2 linked regions of the Pseudosulfitobacter sp. DSM 107133 genome follow. The protein of the gene in region 1 binds, or shares a complex with, the protein of each later gene. Links are inferred from orthologs where the notes say so. Each region holds a gene or a part of one and is shown in the gene's direction. Other genes may lie near its edges.

The links.
Region 2: the proteins of rpsG (region 1) and tig are in contact, whole or in part, in a crystal structure (PDB 3GTY), measured with the Thermotoga maritima proteins. The link is inferred for Pseudosulfitobacter sp. DSM 107133 from one-to-one orthologs. Residues at the interface, in WP_004081843.1 of Thermotoga maritima: Lys34, Lys52, Lys55, Glu59, Arg62, Gln63, Glu66, Asn67, Lys69, Val71, Arg95, Ala109, Lys110, Lys111, Gly112, Arg113, Pro114, Glu117, Glu121, Ile124, Ala125, Tyr127, Asn128, Asn129, Thr130, Gly131, Lys135, Asp139, Arg142, Met143; in WP_004081061.1 of Thermotoga maritima: Glu122, Val124, Val129, Leu130, Tyr133, Glu188, Gly259, Ile262, Tyr263, Glu266, Ser270, Glu273, Gln274, Glu277, Arg308, Gln311, Ile312, Ser315, Tyr316, Glu325, Arg329, Arg336, Leu363, Phe366, Trp367, Arg373, Leu377, Arg381, Leu384, Glu387.

Annotation. Positions count from the first base shown.
Region 1 is NZ_CP085154.1:3,066,535-3,074,318, reverse strand. Bases 1,972-4,778 are described here. They hold rpsG (30S ribosomal protein S7), read left to right. Parts: upstream 1,972-3,043; coding sequence 3,044-3,514; downstream 3,515-4,778. Other genes in these bases: fusA (elongation factor G), read left to right, coding at 3,555-4,778; rpsL (30S ribosomal protein S12), read left to right, coding at 2,510-2,881; DSM107133_RS15275 (putative rhamnosyl transferase), read right to left, coding at 1,972-2,123. Outside these bases: DSM107133_RS15285 (glycosyltransferase), read left to right, coding at 1-445; DSM107133_RS15280 (DMT family transporter), read left to right, coding at 445-1,317; more of DSM107133_RS15275, read right to left, coding at 1,314-1,971; more of fusA, read left to right, coding at 4,779-5,672; tuf (elongation factor Tu), read left to right, coding at 5,763-6,938; DSM107133_RS15250 (Hint domain-containing protein), read right to left, coding at 7,034-7,732.
Region 2 is NZ_CP085154.1:1,554,086-1,562,027, forward strand. What follows is about bases 3,106-6,070. They hold tig (trigger factor), read left to right. Parts: upstream 3,106-3,904; coding sequence 3,905-5,236; downstream 5,237-6,070. Other genes in these bases: DSM107133_RS07660 (TRAP transporter large permease subunit), read left to right, coding at 3,106-3,739; DSM107133_RS07670 (helix-turn-helix transcriptional regulator), read right to left, coding at 5,413-6,070. Outside these bases: DSM107133_RS07645 (hypothetical protein), read right to left, coding at 1-56; TRAP transporter substrate-binding protein DctP, read left to right, coding at 702-1,745; DSM107133_RS07655 (TRAP transporter small permease subunit), read left to right, coding at 1,857-2,429; more of DSM107133_RS07660, read left to right, coding at 2,426-3,105; more of DSM107133_RS07670, read right to left, coding at 6,071-6,177; DSM107133_RS07675 (ATP/GTP-binding protein), read left to right, coding at 6,270-7,112; DSM107133_RS07680 (carboxymuconolactone decarboxylase family protein), read left to right, coding at 7,171-7,545; DSM107133_RS07685 (lytic transglycosylase domain-containing protein), read right to left, coding at 7,679-7,942. UniProt on the Bacillus subtilis protein: Involved in protein export. Acts as a chaperone by maintaining the newly synthesized protein in an open conformation. Functions as a peptidyl-prolyl cis-trans isomerase.

The DNA of each region.
Region 1 (7,784 bases):
TATCGCCACTTTCCGTCAGGACGACGACGACGGAATGCACCGCACGACCACGGCCCGCATCCGCAAGATGGCCGATGCCTTGCTGGCTGCGCGGTCTGACGATACGCCCTTTGTCATCGGCTTCAATCGCGGGTTCTACCTGAACACAAATGCCGAACCGATGCTGTCCGAACGCTTTGAACGGACCCCGCTGGGGATCGGGTTGACGCTGGTGGCGCGCAAGGGCGATCATGCCACGGTGTTCCGCCGCAACCACCGCCAGTTTACGCAGTTCTATGATTGCTACACCGAAGTCGGCACGCCGATGTTCATCCGCTCGGTGCATCAGGACAACGATTCAGCAGCCGAACCGTCGGGCCGCGAAGGCAGCTTGCGCCCGCGCGGGATTCAGCGCGTCTTGCGCAACGGTTTCGGGCTGACGCCCGAGATGCTGGAAGGCCTTTGATGTCGCCGAATGTCCTGGGCGCGCTGTTGATGATGGCGTCGATGGCCTGTTTCACCTTCAATGACACAGCGGTCAAACTGACCGGCGGGGCGTTGCCACTGGGCCAGTTGCTGACCTTGCGGGGCATCTTTTCGACGCTGCTGATCTTTGCGCTGGCGCGTTATCTGGGTGCATTGCGCTTTGATCTGCGGTGGCGCGACTGGATGCTTGTCGGCATCCGCTCGGCCAGCGAAATCGCGGCGGCCTATTTCTTTATCACGGCGCTGATGAACATGCCGCTGGCGAATGTCTCGGCGATCTTGCAGGCCCTTCCGTTGACCGTGACATTGGGCAGCGCCCTGGTGTTCCGCGAGGCCGTGGGCTGGCGACGGGCCGTCGCCATCGGGGTGGGCTTTGTCGGCATGTTGCTGATCGTGCGGCCGGGGCCCGAGGGGTTCAATGTCTGGTCGCTCTACGGGCTGGCCGCAGTGGTGTCGGTGACGGTGCGCGATCTGGCGACGCGGCGCCTGTCGCCAGACGTGCCGGGCCTGACCGTCACACTCAGCGCGGCGGTGGCGGTGCTGCTGTTCTTTGCGGTTTTCAGTCTGGGCGAGACATGGCAGCCGGTCACACCGCGCCTGTGGGCACTGCTGGTGGCGTCGTCGGTGTTTATCTTTGGCGGTTATTATTTCAGCGTGCAGGTGATGCGCACCGGCGACATCGCCTTTATCGCGCCGTTCCGTTACACGGGGTTGATCTGGGCGCTGGTGCTGGGCTGGCTGGTGTTTGGCGACTGGCCAACACCTTTGACCCTGCTGGGGGCGGGCATCGTGGTGGGCATGGGCCTGTTCACGCTGTACCGCGAACGTCAGTTGCTAGGGTCCAGACCCTAAATCGCTGAATACAACTGCCGGACATGATCGGCGTCGATGTTGAACACGGCGCGCAAATGCGCCTCGCCGTCGGCGTCCAGAAGTTCCAGCGGCACCGGCTTGACGTTCTTCTTCTGGCGGCTGTCGTTAAAATCATTGTGCCCGCGCAGCACCATGTCTTCGTTGGTGATCGTGACTGTTGGCATGTTCTGCGCCACCTTCACATGGGCAAAGTTCATCACGCTTTGAATGATCTTCGGTTTGAACATCAGCGCCAGCCCGGCGGTGGTATAGGGCAGCTTGGTCGCGGTCGCCTCGATGCCCTTGGCGGAGGCGCGGGCGAGAAAGCCCTGGTTGAAATCGATGGCCAGATAGCGGTTCTTGTTCGCCAGCCCTTTGACATCCCGCGCCACCTCGCGCAGGCGTTCGACATAGCGCACGCCCACGGCATCATCGTCGTCCATACGGAATTGCAGGCAATGTTCGCCGTCAAAGGCACGCACCTCGTTGATCGCATCCTGCATGATCTTGCGGTGCCGGCGCGGCGGATAGGCGGCAATGATGGCCTGGGGAATATCGGCCAGCAGGGCCTCCAGCCGTTGCCGGTACAGGTCGGGCAGGCTGTCCCCGATCACTACGAGAAAGGTAAAGTCGGGGTCGGTCTGCGCGCGCAGCGGGGGCAGGGTGATGGTTTCAAAGGTGGCAAAGCGTTCTTCCATCCGCGCGGGGGCATAGAGATAGGCAATCCGCTCTTCCAGCGTGGGGTGATCCACCTGAAAGCCGCCAATTGCAGGGTAGGAAAACCGGCACAGCCCGATCACTTGCATTGCTATGCCCTTTGCTCGATATACCGCCCGACCATGACAAGCCGTGCGCGCCTGCGCAAGGTGCTGCTGTCGGTCGGTGCTGTTGACACCCGCTGCGACTCCCCCTATACGCGCGACATCTCGGTGAGGGAGCGGCCTGCTCTCGTCCCGAAATCAGAATTGAAGTGCTCACGAACCGGTCTCCTATGGACCCGTTCCTCTGGAAACACACCGCAACGTTCGCCTCGGTACGGGAACGTCGCGGTCTTTTCTGCATTCGCGCACCAAGCGCAACGTATACCGCATCTTTCGGGGTGCAACTGAACAGGTCCGTGGACGCGCGGACAATTGAATTGAAACCGCGGGATTTTCCCGCAGCACATGTGTAAGACGGGGAAAAAACCGGAATGCCAACGATCCAACAGCTGATCCGCAAGCCGCGCCAGCCTAAAATCCGACGTTCGAAATCGACGCACCTGCAAGAATGCCCGCAAAAGCGCGGCGTTTGCACACGCGTTTATACAACAACGCCCAAGAAACCGAACTCGGCGATGCGCCGCGTTGCGAAGGTCCGCCTGACCAACGGTTTCGAAGTCATCAGCTACATCCCGGGCGAAGGCCACAACCTTCAGGAGCACTCTGTGGTTCTGATCCGTGGCGGCCGTGTAAAAGACCTTCCCGGTGTCCGTTACCACGTTCTGCGTGGCGTTCTGGACACCCAAGGCGTCAAGGACCGGAAACAACGTCGTTCGAAATACGGCGCGAAACGTCCGAAGTAATGGTTCGCGCTTTTGCCCGCCACGGGTGAAAGCGCACCGGTCTGACCGCGGCCTGGCTGCGGGGCAGATCCAAATTCGCTCTCGCATCTTGCGAAACAAATCAAATTGCTGCCAGCCCGGTCATCATGACAGCTGCGCGGCCACCGTAGAGGGAAGCTGAGGATGTCACGTCGTCACGCTGCTGAAAAACGCGAAGTCCTGCCGGACGCCAAGTATGGCGATAAGGTTCTGACAAAATTCATGAACAACCTGATGCTGGACGGTAAGAAATCGACCGCCGAGCGCATCGTTTACAACGCACTTGAGCGCGTTGAAGGCAAAATCAAACGCGCCCCCGTGGAAGTGTTCCACGAAGCGCTGGAAAACATCAAACCCTCCGTCGAAGTGCGTTCGCGCCGCGTTGGTGGTGCGACATACCAGGTTCCCGTCGAAGTGCGCCCCGAGCGCCGCGAGGCCCTGGCGATCCGCTGGTTGATCAAAGCCAGCCGCGCACGGAACGAAAACACCATGGAAGAGCGCCTTGCAGGCGAGCTGATGGATGCCGTTCAGTCCCGCGGCACCGCGGTGAAAAAGCGCGAAGACACACACAAGATGGCCGACGCCAACAAAGCGTTCAGCCATTATCGTTGGTAATACGTCGGTTCTCCGACGCAATCTCTGAGGAAGCAGCCCAATGGCACGCGATTATCCGCTCGACCGCTACCGCAACTTCGGCATCATGGCACACATTGATGCCGGCAAAACCACCTGTTCGGAACGCATCCTGTTCTATACAGGCAAGTCGCACAACATCGGTGAGGTGCACGACGGCGCCGCAACCATGGACTGGATGGAACAAGAGCAAGAGCGTGGGATCACCATCACCTCGGCTGCGACCACTACGTTCTGGGAACGCACCGAAGACGGTGAGACACCCGACACGCCCAAGCACCGCATGAACATCATCGACACCCCCGGCCACGTTGACTTCACCATTGAAGTCGAACGTTCGCTGGCGGTTCTCGATGGTGCGGTTGCCGTTCTCGACGCCAACGCCGGTGTCGAGCCGCAAACCGAAACCGTGTGGCGTCAGGCCGACCGCTACAAGGTTCCGCGTATCGTGTTCGTCAACAAGATGGACAAGATCGGCGCAGATTTCTTCAACTGCGTGCGCATGATCCAGGACCGCACCGGCGCGACACCGTGCCCGATCCAGATTCCGATCGGTTCCGAGACCGAGCTGGAAGGCATGGTCGACCTGGTCACCATGGAAGAGTGGGTCTGGGAAGGCGAAGATCTGGGCGCAAGCTGGGTCAAGAAGCCGATCCGCGACAGCCTGAAAGATCTGGCTGACGAATGGCGCGCGAAAATGATCGAGATCGCCGTCGAAATGGACGACGACGCGATGGAAGCATATCTGGAAGGCGAAGAGCCCGACGTGCCGACACTGCGCCGCCTGATCCGTGCCGGTACACTGGGGATCAAATTCATCCCCGTTCTGTGTGGTTCCGCGTTCAAGAACAAAGGCGTCCAGCCTCTGCTGAACGCCGTGATCGACTATCTGCCGTCGCCGATGGACGTTGTCGATTACATGGGCTTCAAACCCGGTGACGAAACAGAAACACGTAACATCCCGCGTCGCGCGGATGATGCAATGGCGTTCTCGGCGCTGGCGTTCAAAATCATGAACGACCCCTTCGTCGGCACCCTGACCTTCACACGCATCTACTCGGGCGTGCTGAACAAGGGCGACACGCTGTTGAACTCGACCAAGGGCAACAAAGAACGTGTTGGCCGTATGATGATGATGCACTCGAACGAGCGTGAAGAAATCACCGAAGCGTTCGCGGGCGACATCATCGCGCTGGCCGGTCTGAAGAACACCACAACCGGTGACACGCTTTGCGCCGTCAACGACCCTGTTGTTCTGGAAACGATGACCTTCCCCGATCCCGTGATCGAGATCGCCGTCGAGCCCAAGACCAAAGCCGACCAGGAAAAAATGTCGATGGGCCTGCAACGTCTGGCCGCCGAAGACCCCTCCTTCCGTGTCGAGACCGATATCGAATCCGGTCAGACCATCATGAAAGGCATGGGCGAACTTCACCTGGACATCCTGGTTGACCGTCTCAAGCGTGAATTCAAGGTCGAGGCCAACATCGGTGCGCCGCAGGTGGCCTATCGTGAAACCATCGGTCACGAAGTCGAACACACTTACACCCACAAGAAACAGTCGGGTGGTTCGGGTCAGTTCGCCGAGGTGAAAATGATCATTTCGCCGACAGAGCCGGGCGAAGGCTTCTCGTTCGAAAGCCGCATCGTTGGTGGTTCGGTGCCCAAGGAATACATCCCGGGCGTTGAAAAAGGCATCCGTTCGGTCATGGACAGCGGCCCGTTGGCCGGCTTCCCCGTGATCGACTTCAAGGTTGCGCTGATCGACGGTAAGTTCCACGACGTTGACTCGAGCGTTCTGGCGTTCGAAATCGCGGCGCGGATGTGTATGCGTGAAGGTATGCGCAAAGCCGGTGCGAAGATGCTGGAACCGATCATGAAAGTCGAAGTTGTGACACCGGAAGAATACACCGGCGGCATCATCGGCGACCTGACATCGCGTCGCGGTCAGGTTCAGGGTCAGGATACCCGCGGCAACGCGATTGCGATCGACGCATTCGTGCCGCTGGCCAACATGTTCGGCTACATCAACACCCTGCGTTCGATGTCTTCGGGCCGTGCGAACTTTACCATGCAGTTCGACCACTACGAAGCTGTGCCGCACAACATCTCGGAAGAGATCCAGTCCAAATTCGCGTAACGGGATGGCGGGGGAAACCCCGCCCTACCCAACTTAAGTAGGGCAGGGGTTACCCCGCCTCCCAACCAAGACAAATAGGAGACCTCCCCCATGGGTAAGGCAAAGTTTGAACGTAACAAACCACACGTTAACATCGGCACAATCGGCCACGTTGACCACGGCAAAACCACGCTGACAGCTGCGATCACCAAATACTTTGGTGACTTCAAAGCCTATGACCAGATCGATGGCGCGCCCGAAGAAAAAGCCCGCGGTATCACCATTTCGACCGCCCACGTCGAATATGAAACCGAAAGCCGCCACTACGCGCACGTCGACTGCCCCGGCCACGCCGACTACGTCAAGAACATGATCACCGGTGCTGCGCAGATGGACGGCGCGATCCTGGTTGTGAACGCTGCCGACGGCCCGATGCCGCAAACGCGCGAGCACATCCTGCTGGGCCGCCAGGTGGGCATCCCCTACATGGTTGTCTACATGAACAAAGTGGACCAGGTGGACGACGAAGAACTGCTGGAACTGGTGGAAATGGAAATCCGCGAGCTGCTGTCCTCGTATGAGTACCCCGGCGACGACATTCCGATCATCCCCGGTTCGGCCCTGGCCGCCATGGAAGGCCGCGACCCCGAGATTGGCGAAGAGTCGATCAAGAAGCTGATGGCCGCTGTTGACGAATACATCCCGACACCCGAGCGTGCCGTGGACCAGCCGTTCCTGATGCCCGTCGAAGACGTGTTCTCGATCTCGGGTCGTGGTACCGTTGTGACCGGCCGTATCGAACGTGGCGTGATCAACGTGGGCGACGACATCGAAATCGTCGGCATCCGCGACACCAAGAAAACCACCTGCACAGGCGTGGAAATGTTCCGCAAACTGCTGGATCGTGGTGAAGCCGGCGACAACATCGGCGCCCTGCTGCGCGGCATCGACCGTGAAGGCGTTGAGCGTGGTCAGGTTCTGTGCAAACCCGGTTCGGTGAACCCGCACACCAAGTTCGAAGCCGAAGCCTATATCCTGACCAAGGATGAGGGTGGCCGTCACACGCCGTTCTTCGCGAACTACCGTCCGCAGTTCTACTTCCGCACCACCGACGTGACCGGCACCGTGAACCTGCCCGAAGGCACGGAAATGGTTATGCCCGGCGACAACCTGAAGTTCGACGTCGAGCTGATCGCGCCGATCGCCATGGAGCAGGGCCTGCGCTTTGCGATCCGTGAAGGCGGCCGCACCGTCGGCGCCGGCGTGGTGTCGAAAATCACCGAGTAAGCCGCTTGTGCGGGTCTTCGGACCCGCATGACGCTTCCAAAGAAAAGGCCGCAGCATATGCTGCGGCCTTTTTGTGTTTCGGGGTGTGGCAGGGCCTAGCCGTGCTGTTGCGCTGACAGATGGCGCGCGTATTCCTTTTCCGCCGCCGCCTGGGCAAAGATCGTTTCGCTGTCGATGCGCGACGGGGTCAGTTCGGGGAACAGATCAACCACAGTGCCGGCCCCGGCGCTTTTGATCGGCACCGCTTTGGAATTGCCCGGCTGAAGGCTGTCCGACCACAGGCCATCGCCCAGCACCACGGGGTGACGGTCAAACACCAGATGCACATAGGTCACATCCGAGGCCGCCACGCGGTCGATGCCGTCAAGGTCCACCAGCGCACTGATGGCGACCAATCCTTCGGGCGCGTCTTCGGGCTGGTCGGTCGTTTTGGCCAGCAGAACCCGTTGGTTGGGGCTGAGCAACGTGTCGCGCAGCGGGTGATCCTTGCCGATCGCGCCCTTGCGCACCAGAACCGGTTGCAGCTGCGGGTTCTGTCTCAGCTCTGCGGCTGTCAGGGTGCAGCTGCCGATCCAGCGGATCGGCTGATAGCCACGCTCGCGGGTGATCACCTCGTCTCCGACCGCAAGGTCTTCGACGCTGACAAAGCCGTTGCGGGTGGAGATCTGGGTGCCGGGGGTAAAGCTGACCATTCTGCGTTCCATATCGGGAACGGCGGTCATTTTCATCTCATCCCTGTCCAGCGGCCCCGATGTGGTGCCGGTTCGGTTGGGTGTCGGGTCCTGTGTGGTCATTGGATAGGCTCCTCAGGCGAATGCCGGCACCTGTGGTCATTGTGCCGGGCGA
Region 2 (7,942 bases), 1.5 Mb from region 1 along the record:
TTGAAGTCTGGGCAAAATGCATTGGTGCCTTCAAAAGGGATTCTTGTGCGTGTCACTGACCGTTTGAAAAGGCAGGTTTGCTCAGGTGCAATTCAGCGATGTCAGTCGCCGCTTAGGGTCAGGACCCATTCATCTTACGGCACTGGTTTGACAGATTTTGTCTGTGACGAGGCGCAGCTGCGCAGGAACTCTTGTTGAATTTCAAGCGGATGTAACGAAGCTCACGGGCAAAATCCGTCAAATCCGCAGGACGACAAAACCGCTTCATTTCAGAGGCGTGAGCCATTTGAAATTAACCCGTTAGTTCCTGCATGTCTCAAGCCACTGAAATATCGCGGTTTTGACGCCAGTGGCGCAAGATGAATGGGTCCTGACCCCAAGGTCCAGACCCTAAAGCGCCGACACAGAAATGTTGCCGTGTCGGGGGTTCAGCAGCGGTGGGGTGATGCTGCGCGCAATGATCAGGAGCTGTAAAAGAATCTGCATAAATGCTTGACCTATCACCATTTTGCTACAGGTTTCGCGTCAGGGTGGTTTTGGGATGATTTCTGGTTTTCGACGTTGGGTCGCAACTCAAATGACCGGTTGAGAGCCGTGGACTTCCCAGCCACACTTGGCGCATCGGACATGCCAGATTTCGAGGCATGATAACTTGGCCGTACCGCAAGGGAAGCCACTTTTAATTTTTTCGGGAGGAAGAAATGACCATGACTTCACAAGGTATGAATCGTCGCGCCCTGTTGCGCGGAGCCGCAGTTGCTGCCGTTGCCACGCCCGCGCTGGTGGGCAAGGGGATCGCCGCAGGCGAGGTGACCTGGCGCGTGCAAGCGCACTGGCCCAAGGCGTCCAGCTCGTTCACCGACAGCCTTGGCGTGCTGGCGACGGCCCTGGAAGAGCGCACCGAAGGCGCGTTCAAGCTGGAACTGCTGGGCGCCGGCGAATTTGCCAAGGGTCCCGACATCTACAACATCGTGCGCAAGGGCGTGGTGCCCATGGGCTCGATCAGCCCGTCCTATATCATCGACAACGCCGAAGCCGCGTCCTTTGCCTATGGCATTCCGGGCACGCTGCGTCAGGCGTGGGAAATGGAACACGCGATCAAGAACCTTGGTATCGAGGATCTGGTGAACGAGGATCTGGCCTCGGACGGTGTGCGTCTGATGTCGGAAAAAGTTCTGCCGACCGAGATGGTCGTGTCGAAAAAGATCGAATCCGCCGCCGATTTCAAGGGCTTGAAAATCCGGTCCTCGGGCAAGATGCTGGACTATCTGGCCGCCGCCGGTGCCGCACCGCAGTTTGTGCCCGGTTCCGAGCTGTATCAGTCCCTGTCGTCAGGCGTGGTTGATGGCGCGCATTGGGGTGCCGCCGTGGGCGCACAATCGATGTCGCTGTGGGAAGTGTGCAAATACCACTACAAGCCGGTTCTTGCGCAGACCACCGATGCCTACATCATGAACGAGGACGCGCTTGCCGACCTTCCGGAAGATTTGCGCACGGCATTGCTGGACACTGTCACGAACCGTTTCTTCCTGCGTTCGGCCGAATACCAGCACAAGGAAGCCATCGCCCTGTCCGAAGGTGTGGCGAACGACGGCGTCGAAGTGATGCAGCTGCCCCAGGACGTGCTGGACATGCTGGCCGCCGCTTCGGCCCAGATCCTCGAGGAAGAGGGTCAGAAGGGCGAGAAAGCCGCCAAGGCCGCCGACATCTACCGCGGTCTGATGAAAGACCTCGGCTACGCCTGAAGCATCTGATTCACCGCGTCCAAAGCGGCGCGGTGAACAGGCCTTGATAACGCCTGCGCAGCCCATTCGGGAGCCGCGCAGGCGCTTTGCCCTCATTCAGGAGACAGTGACATGTTTCAACTGGCCCGCGCCGTGACGCGCGTGAACAGGTTTATCGGGAAATGGGTCTCGCTGGCCGTTCTGGTGATCTTTGCCCTGCTGCTGGCCGATGTGGTCATGCGCTATCTGGTCGGAAGTCCGGCAATCTGGACAGCCGAGCTGGCTGTGCTGATCTTTGGCGTCTATGCCGTTATCGGCGGGGGCTATCTGCTGACCGAGCGGGGGCATGTGAACGTCGACATCATCTATGGCGCGCAAAGCCTGCGCCGCCGCGCGATGCTGGACATTCTGACATGGCCGCTGTTTGCGCTCTTTGTCGGTGTGCTGCTGTGGCAGGGCTATGACATCGCCGCCGAGTCACTGGAGGACTGGGAGCGGTCACAGTCCATGTGGAAAGCGCCCCTGTGGCCGACCAAGATCATGATCCCCGTCGCGGCTGCCCTGCTGTTGTTGCAGGGGGTGATCCGCCTGTGGGCGGACGTGCGCGTGGTCATGGGCCTGCCCGTGCCGGACGACGTATTCGGCAAACCGGGCGCACCCGAAACCGACAACACAACAGAACCTTCCAAGGAGATGCAGCAATGAGCGTCGAACTTCTGACCCTGCTGTTCTTTGGCAGCCTGCTGGTCTTTCTTTTGCTCGGCACCCCGTTGGCCTTTGTGCTGGGCGGTGTGTCGGTGGTGTTCCTCTATTTCGAGATGGGCGGCATCGGGTTTTACCTGCTGGCCTCCAAGATGTGGGAGACGATGCAAAACCCCACGCTGATGGCGATTCCGCTGTTTGTCTTTATGGCGATCCTGCTGGAAAAGTCGGGGGTTGCGAATGATCTTTACGATATGATGCACCAATGGTGGGGCGGCCTGCGCGGCGGTCTGGCCATTGGCACGGTTCTGATCTGCGTGATCTTTGCGGCCATGTCGGGCATTTCCGGTGCCGCCGTTGTGACCATGGGCACCATTGCCCTGCCCAAGATGCTGGAACGGGGGTACGACAAGAAGCTGGCGCTGGGGGCGATCAACGCAGGCGGGGGCTGGGGCATCCTGATCCCGCCGTCGATCCTGATGGTGCTGTACGCACTGCTGACCGAGGTGTCGGTGGGCCGTCTGTTCGCCGCAGGTGTCGGCCCCGGCCTGACGCTGTTCGTGCTGGTGTCGCTCTATGTCGGCGGGCGCTGCTGGTTGCAGCCGGATCTGGGTCCGGCCTTGCCCCCCGAGGAACGCGCGGACTGGGGGCAGAAATTCCGGTCGTTGCGTGCGGTGATCCTGCCGATCCTGATCGTGACCATCGTTCTGGGTGCGATCTTTGGCGGCTTTGCCACCGCGACCGAGGCCGCGGCCATCGGTGTGTTCGGCGCGCTGTTCGCCACGGGCGTGAACGGGCAACTGTCGTGGAAAGTGATCCACGAGGCGTCGATTGCCACGATGAAGCTGACGGCGCTGATCATCTGGATTCTGTTTGCGGCCCACGCGTTCTCCACCGCCTACACGGCACTGGGGGCACAAAGCCTGATCAGCGACCTTATGGCCTATATCCCCGGCGGTCGCTGGGGGGCGTTGGCGTTCATGCTGATGGTGCTGTTCTTTTTTGGAATGGTGCTGGACCCCGTTGGCATCATGCTGATCACGCTGCCGGTGTTCCTGCCGGTGGTGCAACAGGCAGGGTTCGACCCGATCTGGTTCGGCATCCTGTTCATCATCATGATGGAGGTCGGGTATATGACGCCGCCCTTCGGCTTTAACCTGTTCTACCTCAAAGGGGTGGCACCGCCGGATGTGACCATGGGCGATATCTATGCCTCGGTCATTCCCTATGTGATCGTGACCTTGATCGGCGTGTTGCTGATCATCCTGTTCCCCGGCATCGCGCTGTATCTGCCAAACCTGTTCTACAACTGATCAGACGGCAAAGCCTGCCAATCAAACCAAATGAATCCGCGCAGCCCTGACGGGCTTGCGCGGATTTGCACCTTGAACCCCTTGCGCCCGGTCCGTAGGGCCAATAGAACGGCGCAAATTTTGCCAAGCGCTCCACATGGGGCGCGTTTACGCTATGGAGCACACATGCAGGTCACCGAGACGCTGAACGAAGGTTTGAAACGCGGCTATGCCATCACCGTCACTGCGGCTGAGATCGAAGCCAAAGTGAACGAGAAGCTGGCCGAGGCGCAGCCCGAAGTTGAAATGAAGGGCTTTCGCAAAGGCAAGGTTCCGATGGCGCTGCTGAAAAAGCAGTTTGGCCCCCGCATCATGGGCGAAGTCATGCAGGAAAGCATCGACGGCGCGATGAGCAAACATTTCGAAGACAGCGGCGACCGCCCCGCCATGCAGCCCGAGGTCAAGATGACCAACGAGGACTGGAAAGAAGGCGACGACGTCAACGTCGACATGTCCTATGAAAAACTGCCCGAGATCCCCGAAGTGGACCTGAGCACGATCACGCTGGAAAAGCTGGTTGTGAAATCGGACGACGCCGCCGTGGAAGAGGCCTTGGGCAACCTGGCCGAAACCGCACAGGATTTCGCGGACCGCAAGAAAGGCTCCAAAGCCAAGGACGGCGATCAGGTTGTGATGGATTTCGTCGGCAAGGTTGACGGCGAAGCGTTTGAAGGCGGCTCTGCCGAAGATTATCCGCTGGTTCTGGGCTCGAACAGCTTTATCCCCGGTTTCGAGGATCAGCTGGTTGGCGTGAAAGAAGGCGAAGAAAAAGCCGTGACGGTGTCCTTCCCCGACGATTACCAGGCCGAAAACCTGGCGGGCAAAGAAGCTGTGTTCGATTGCACCATCAAAGCGGTGAAAGAGCCCAAAGCGGCAGAGATCAACGACGAGCTGGCCAAGAAGTTCGGTGCTGAAGATCTGGCCGCGCTGAAAGGTCAGATCGGTGAGCGTCTGGAAGCCGAATACGCCGGTGCTGCCCGCGCCGTGATGAAACGCGGCCTGCTGGACGCGCTGGACAAAGCCGTCAGCTTTGAGCTGCCCCCGTCGCTGGTCGACGCCGAAGCAGGCCAGATCGCCCACCAGCTGTGGCACGAGGAAAACCCTGACGTTCAGGGCCACGATCACCCCGACGTGACACCCACGGACGAGCACAAGACACTGGCCGAGCGCCGCGTGCGTCTGGGCCTGTTGCTGGCCGAACTGGGTCAAAAGGCCGAGGTCGAAGTGACCGACGCCGAGATGAGCCAGGCCGTCATGAACCAGGCGCGTCAGTACCCCGGTCAGGAACGCCAGTTCTTTGAATTCGTGCAGCAGAACCCGCAGATGCAGCAACAGCTGCGCGCGCCGCTGTTCGAAGACAAGGTTGTGGACTACGTCTTTGACAAGGCGACCGTCACCGAGAAAGAAATCTCGAAAGACGAGCTGCAAAAAGCCGTCGAGGCGCTGGAAGACGAATAAGTCTTTTTTCAGCCTTCGGGTCTGGAATTGGAAAAGGCCGCCTTTCGGGGCGGCCTTTTTCGTTTTGTGTGTCTTGTCATAGAGCGCAGCGTCGGCCCGTCCGGGGGGGGCGAACGTCGCGCAATCGCGATCCGATTTTACTGATCCTTAAAACCAGCGTGGACCGATTGGATCCGCTATTTGCCCTCAATGGTTAGCAGGCTGGAGAATTGGACATGGGACCAGGCCAGACTGAGCTTGTAGCTCTTGAGCGCAGATGCGGGCAGCGTCAGCTGATCCTGTCGCGCCATTTCGGACAGCGCGCGGTTCAACTTGCGCAATTCGGTCATCATATGGCGGGCCGTATCGTCCGATATCCGGCGTGACTGGGTCAGGAAGGCGGCGGCCTCGGTATCCGGCGCCAGAAAAACCTGACGGACAAAGTCGAGGTTGATCTTCATCAGGGCACGGTGCAACGGCCCGTCGCGCCTGAACTGGATCGGGTGGTCCAAAAGCAGACGGATGCGTCCGGTTGCCTGCACTTCAGCAAGCCCGAGCCGTTCAAGTTGCTGCCCCATCCTGAGCGTATCGCCCGGCTCCAGCTTGAACTGTCGCGCGATTTCTTCGACGGGCATGCCATCGTGCAGCAGAATGAAGAAGTTGAACAGCGAGGGATCACCGGCCAGTTGCGCCTCGATACGGTCCCCGAGCATGACCGGCGTGACCGTCGTGCGTTTGGCCTGTGCCACCACGTCTTCCAGCGACAATCCCAGCGCATCGCAGATTTCGACGATCCTGCTTAGCTTGTCGTCGCGTGCGGCAAACACGCGTTTGATCGTCGGCTCGGACGTATCAAGCCTGCGGGCAAGCTCTGCATAGGTGATCTTGCGTGCCCGCAACACCGTCTTGAGTGTTTCGAAAATCCTGGCTTGCACGGCGGCCTCTCTGATGCTGCTTTCCACAATTTGGTATCGGAAGTTGATACCGGAAAGTTAAATATTCTCTGTTTCGATCATTATCAGTAACTCAACTCAGGTCAAATGAGGATTTGGATATGATCAAGAAAACGATGTTGGCAGGGCTGGCTCTGCTCCTGAACACAAGCGCCGTACTGGCGGATGAAAACTGGACTGCGGGCGGTTTCGACATGCCGGAATCGGCTCTGTTCGATACGGCGCGAAACCGGATCATTCTCAGCACCATCATCGGCAATCCGGGTGCTGCCGACGGGCAGGGCAGCCTTGTACTTTTGTCACCGGAGGGTGACGTGATCGACGCCAATTGGGCGGAGGGGCTGGACGCACCGAAAGGAATGGCAATCGTAGGTGACATGTTGCTGGTCGCCGATCTGACCCGACTGCACGAGGTCGACCTTGCGACAGGAGAAATCCGCCGGTCCATTGCCATGCCCGAGGCCGTTTTTCTCAATGACGTCACTTCCGACGGAGAGGTCGCCTTTGTGAGCGACATGATGACGGACAGCCTGTGGCGCTACGCTGATGGTGCGTTCACCCTCTGGCTCAGTGACCCGCAGCTTGCCCACCCCAACGGCGTTTTCCTCGATGGCGACCGTTTGCTTGTCGGGTCGTGGGGCGCTGGCTTGCGCGACGATTTCACAACAGAAACGCCCGGGTCGCTTCTGTCCGTCTCGTTGGACACAAAGGAGATCAGCGTCATCGCTCCGGAAATCGGCAACATCGACGGTATTACCCGGATCGACGACGCAATCCTCGTGAGCGATTGGGTGACGGGCGGGCTGTTCGAGATCGGGCGTGACGGCGCGGCACAGCTGACGGCCCAATTTGCGCCGGGACTTGCCGATATTTCTTCTGATGGAAGCACTCTCTACCTGCCAATGATGCTCGATGGCACGTTGATTTCTTGGGACTATCCATGAACGGGGTGCTGGCACCCAAGGGGCCAGCACCAATAATTCAAAATCAGGAAAATCTGTTATGAACGATACATATGCGCGTGGTCGCGAATTGGCCGAAGCCCTCAACCCCGGAATGGAGCAGGCCCTTGAAGAACGCTACGGTGCCCTGCTGCCAGGTATGCCGCAAAGCGTTGTGGATTTTGCCTATGGTCAACAATATTGCCGTCCGGGTCTTGCCCTGCGCGACCGTTACCTCGCAACCATTGCAGCGCTGACAGCCCTTGGGGGTCAGACGGCACCACAGCTTAGGATCAATATTTCTGCGGGTTTGAAAGCTGGCTTGACCGAAACGGAAATCGCGGAAGTGATTTGGCAGATGTCGCTTTATGGCGGGTTTCCCGCAGCCATCAACGCTTTGAATGTGGCACTGGATGTTTTTGCGCCAGAGAGATGACACATGAATGGATCATGACCGCTGGCCAGACCTGTAGCAGCGAAAACTGACCTTCCGAGCGGCGGGTGTTCGCTTTGCGAACACCCAAGGGCCGACGGTGTTGCGCACCTTGCTTGCGGGCCGGTTTTTTGCTTCAGCCCTTGCGCAGGCCGGTTTCCACCAACATTCCGCGCTTCTTGGCCTCGTAGTAATAGCCGCGCGCATACCAGTGGATCGCGGTGCTCATGTCGCCGTCGGACAACAGCCACGCGCCGCGCAGGTATTTCACGCCGTATTTCAGGTTGGTTTCGGCATCCAGCAGATCCGAGGCCGACCCACTGTGACCCATGCTGCGGGCTGTGGCAGGCAGGATTTGCAACAGGCCGTAATAGGGGCCGTTTCGCGCCGATGGGTTGTG